Regions from separate parts of the Fodinicola acaciae genome, predicted to be linked through region 1. Evidence: riboswitches for the same ligand, from Rfam matches in the RefSeq annotation. Region 1 holds a riboswitch; the other holds the start of a gene.
The links. Region 1 has a riboswitch for cyclic di-AMP ahead of GNX95_RS16225 (C40 family peptidase). Riboswitches for the same ligand answer to the same signal wherever they lie in the genome.
Positions count from the first base shown of each region.

Region 2: another riboswitch for cyclic di-AMP. It lies ahead of GNX95_RS38095 (NlpC/P60 family protein); the one in region 1 lies ahead of GNX95_RS16225 (C40 family peptidase).

Region 1 is NZ_WOTN01000002.1:203,191-205,371, reverse strand. It holds gene GNX95_RS16230 (FAD-dependent monooxygenase) at 1-458, shown strand, start outside; cyclic di-AMP (ydaO/yuaA leader) riboswitch at 750-893, shown strand; gene GNX95_RS16225 (C40 family peptidase) at 909-1,880, shown strand; gene GNX95_RS16220 (CAP domain-containing protein) at 1,989-2,181, shown strand, end outside.
Region 2 is NZ_WOTN01000004.1:563,271-565,451, forward strand. It holds gene GNX95_RS38090 (helicase HerA-like domain-containing protein) at 1-621, opposite strand, end outside; cyclic di-AMP (ydaO/yuaA leader) riboswitch at 946-1,117, shown strand; gene GNX95_RS38095 (NlpC/P60 family protein) at 1,130-2,140, shown strand.

The DNA of each region.
Region 1 (2,181 bases):
TCGGCGAGCCGATGAGCCGCGAGCAGGCCGCCGGGAGGACCGCGGCCGACTGGCGCGACCAGCTCGTCGAGCTGCTCCGGCCGGACCGTACGCCGGCGGCCGACATCGTCGCGGCGACCGACGAGATCGCCGGCCGCAACAACTACGACATCCCGTCGGTGCCGAAGTGGCACAACGGCCGGATGACGATCGCCGGCGACGCCGCGCACGCCGCGTCACCGTCCGCCGCGCAAGGCGCGTCGATGGCCGCCGAGGACGCGATCGTACTGGCGAAATGCCTGCGTGACATTCCCGACGCCGAGCGCGCGTTCAGCACGTACGAGCGACTACGCCGTCCGCGCGTGGAGTTGGTCGTCGAGGTCGCGGCCACCATGAGCGGCCGGCCGGCGAGCCGGCCGACCGGCGGCGACTGGCTGAGCGAGCTGCAATTGGACTGGGAGACGCCGGTCACTCAATAGCAGAGAATTGGTGATACGTGGGTCGCATGACCGCCTTCGGTCGCGGGTTTTTCCTTACGCACCAGCCACTGTGAATTCTCCGACATTATGCCGGCACACAGATAAGGTTTCGTTAAGGAGAAATTGACCTCTGGTCCGGTCATTCCGGACGTACTCCCCTTCCCACCAGCCAAAAAAGGTCAACCATGCGTGGTGCGTAACACGTCGATCCGATCCCGCGATACGACAGGTGAGGCGACACCGAGTAGGGTCGCATCGGTTTGTCGATTCGCAGGTGTCACCCGACACCATCGGCAAACGCCGCCGAATCGGTATGCGTACCGAACCGGGGACCCGTGTTTTCTGGGGTGAATCCGCGGCTTGCCGCGGTAGGGCGACAACTTTCTTCCCCGCCCGAATCCGTCAGCTAACTCGGTAGGCGGTGAGCGTGGAAGAAGGAGTTACGCGAGAGTGACTCGCGCTCGCGCGCTGAGTAGGCGCAAGCATGCCCTTTTCATCCCCATCGTCACGGCTTCACTGCTGGCCAGCCTGGTGTCCACCACCCCGGCGTCGGCGGCACCGACCCAGCCGGACATCGGCCAGGTGAACGCGCAGATCCAGGCGCTCACCCAGAAGCTGAACACCGCCAACGAGCAGTACAACACCGCCAACGTCCAGCTCACCAAGGTCAAGGCGCAGCAGGCCACGCTCGGCAAGCAGCTGGCCGCCACCCAGGCCCAGATCGCCATCCTGCAGCAGCAGGCCGGCTCGTACGCGGTCAGCGCGTACAAGGGCGGCGACATGAGCATGATGACCTCGATGATGACCAGCGGCTCCGCCGACCAGTTCCTGCAGCAGATGACCACGCTGGACGCGCTGACCGCCAAGGCCGCGGCACCGCTGCTGCAGCTGCGGGCGGCGAAGAAGGCGCTGGACGCGCAGAACGCCAAGCTGCAGGCGCTGTCCACCTCGGCGACCAACCTGGTCACCACCCTGGCGGCCAGCAAGCAGAGCTTCAACGCGCAGCTCCAGCCGCTGATGGCGCTGCAGGCGAAGCTGTCGCCCAACTACGACGAGGGCACCACGCACGCGGTCGCGCCGCCCGGCTCGTCGCCGGAGGTGCGGTTCGCCTTCGCGCAGCTGGGTGAGCCGTACGTGTTCGGCGCGGCCGGTCCGGACAGCTGGGACTGCTCCGGCCTGACCATGATGGCCTACCAGCAGGAAGGCATCAGCCTGGACCACTCGGCGCACATGCAGTACGCCGCGCTCAAGCACGTCTCGCGGTCCCAGGTGCAGGCCGGTGACCTGGTCTTCTTCTACGACTTCGAGCACGTCGGCATCGCCATCAGCAACAAGCAGGTGATCCACGCGCCGCAGCCGGGTGAGAGCGTCAAGATCAGCAACATCGACATCATGCCGTTCGCCGGCGCCGCTCGCGGCTGACCACCGAACGGACAGCGCCACGCCGGCCCCCGACGGCGTGGCGCTGTTCTTATCGGTTTCACAGGTTGGCCAGGAACGGTTGACCGGCAGCGGACAGTTGTACGTGACGTGAGCACGACCGTCACGGACCTGGTCGCCGGCGCGAACCTGGTCCTCCCGCAGGGCCCGGTGTCGATCACGGTGACCGGGCCGTACGACCTGTCCGGCCTGGTCCTCGGCCGCGACGGCCGGGTCACCGGCGACGCCGACTTCGTCTTCTACAACCAGCCGGCGACCAGCGGCGTCACGCTGCGCTCGGCCA
Region 2 (2,181 bases), on a different contig from region 1:
CACGCCGGCGGTCGCCTTGCTCAGGCCGCCGAGCGCGGCCAGCTGCTCGGCGCCTTCGGCCGAGGTGAGGAACTGGATGACCGCGCGAAGGTCCTTGAGGTCCAGCAGCGGCAGGCCGTTCTGGTCCGCGAAGTGGAAGACCAGGCCCAGCGAGGACTCCTGCACGTCGTTGAGGCCGAGCACCTTGGCCAGCAGCGTCGGACCGAACGAGGTGACGGTCGCGCGCACCGGTACGCCTTTGCCGTGACCGCCGAGCGCCAGGAACTCGGCCGGACAGCCGGTCGCGACCCACTGCTGACCGACCTCACCGGCACGCGCCTTGCTCTTCTCGGACTCGGCGCCGGGGGCCACGATGCCGGACAGGTCACCCTTCACGTCGGCCAGGAACACCGGCACGCCGTTGGCGGACAGCTGCTCGGCCATCATCTGCAGGGTCTTGGTCTTGCCAGTGCCGGTCGCCCCGGCCACCAGGCCGTGCCGGTTGACCATCGACAGCGGGATGCGCACCTTCGCGTCCGGAACGACGGCACCGCCGTCACCGACCAGCGCACCGAGCTCGATCGCGGCGCCGGCGAACGCGTACCCCTGCTTCACCTTCTCCGCAACGTCGTTCTCCGCCATCAGCGCGTCCCCCTAAGCCCGAAGCATGAAAGTCGGACGGAGCCTATCCAGCCGCGCGTCATTCGGCAGCACCGCGCGCATATTCGTGATTCGGCGGTCAAATGTGAGGCACGCCACGGTGGAATCGTGTTCGCAAATCAGACACAGAGAGCCGACATATTAGGACAAAAGAAATCGGCGCGACACGGCGGGGTTGTAACAGTTCTCACTCCGCCTGCGAATACGATCACGATGACCCAAGATGCTTGGGGCACAGGTGAGCAACCCGCTCACCCGCCTGGAGCGACGGCACGCCGAGTCCTGTCCCCGCCCTCCAGGTGCAGGTACGAGCATTGGATGAGTCGGACAGGAGCGGGGGAACCACGTGTTTCCCGGATTTCCGGCCGGCTAAACGTTCCGGTCGAGAAATCCTTGGGGTGAAGCCACTCCCGAGTGGCCGGGGCCGCCTTCCCTCCCGAACCCGACAGCTCACCTCGCAGGCGTGCCGGAAGGACCGCTTTTGCATACGGTGCGCACACACCGCCGTAGTCTCCCGCGTCCGCTGAAGAACAAGTGGCTCACCGCAACGCTCGGTGTGGCCGGTGCCGGCATCATCGCGGCCGGCGTTCTCGCGGCCCCCACCGTCTTCGCGGCCGAGTCGCTCAAGGTGACGCTGGCCCGCTACAACAGCCCGCAGTCGATCCCGCCGGGCGGCACCGCCTACCTGCGCGGCACCGTCAAGACCCCGCAGGGCCAGCCGGCCGGCAACGTGCCGGTGACCATCTCCCGGTTGGACGGCAAGGGCCACTACGCCTCGTTCGGCAGCTCGCGGACCGACAGCAACGGCGTGGTCACCTTCACGCTGCGGCCCGGCAGCTCGAACTACTACGCGATCTCGGCGAGCGGCGCCACCATCGGTGGCGGCTGCACGCAGCAGCCCGCCGGCCAGTCCGCCCAGCAGCCGGCCCAGCAGGGTGGCGCGCAGAAGACCGGCGACAGCAAGCTGCCGGAGCGCAAGCCGGCCGCCGACTCCTCCAGCCAGCCGGCCGACGCCACCGCTGACCCGAGCTCCGACCCGAGTTCCTCGCCGAGCGACACCACGCCGAGCTCGGAGGCGCCGACCAAGTGCGCCGACGGCACCGCATACGCCGGCGGCATGTCCAGCGGCGTGCCGATCTACGTGCAGAACAAGGGCCAGCAGGTCGTGCAGATGGCCTACCAGTACCGAGGCAAGCCATACCGCTACGGCGCCGCCGGCCCGAACTCGTTCGACTGCTCCGGTTACACACTGTTCATCTACGGCAAGTTCGGCAAGCGGCTGCCGCACAGCGCGACCTCACAGTCGCACTACGGCACCGCGGTGAGCCGCAGCCAGATGAAGCCGGGTGACCTGATGCTGTTCGGCAAGCCGGGCTCGTACTACCACGCGGCGATCTACGCCGGCGGCAACGAGATGTGGGACGCCTCTACCTACGGCAAGCCGACCGCGAAGCACAAGATCTGGAGCAACAACTACGTGGTGCGACGCATCGTCACGTAGTGACCGCGGATGGTTGCCAGAAAATTGCTGGCAACCATCCG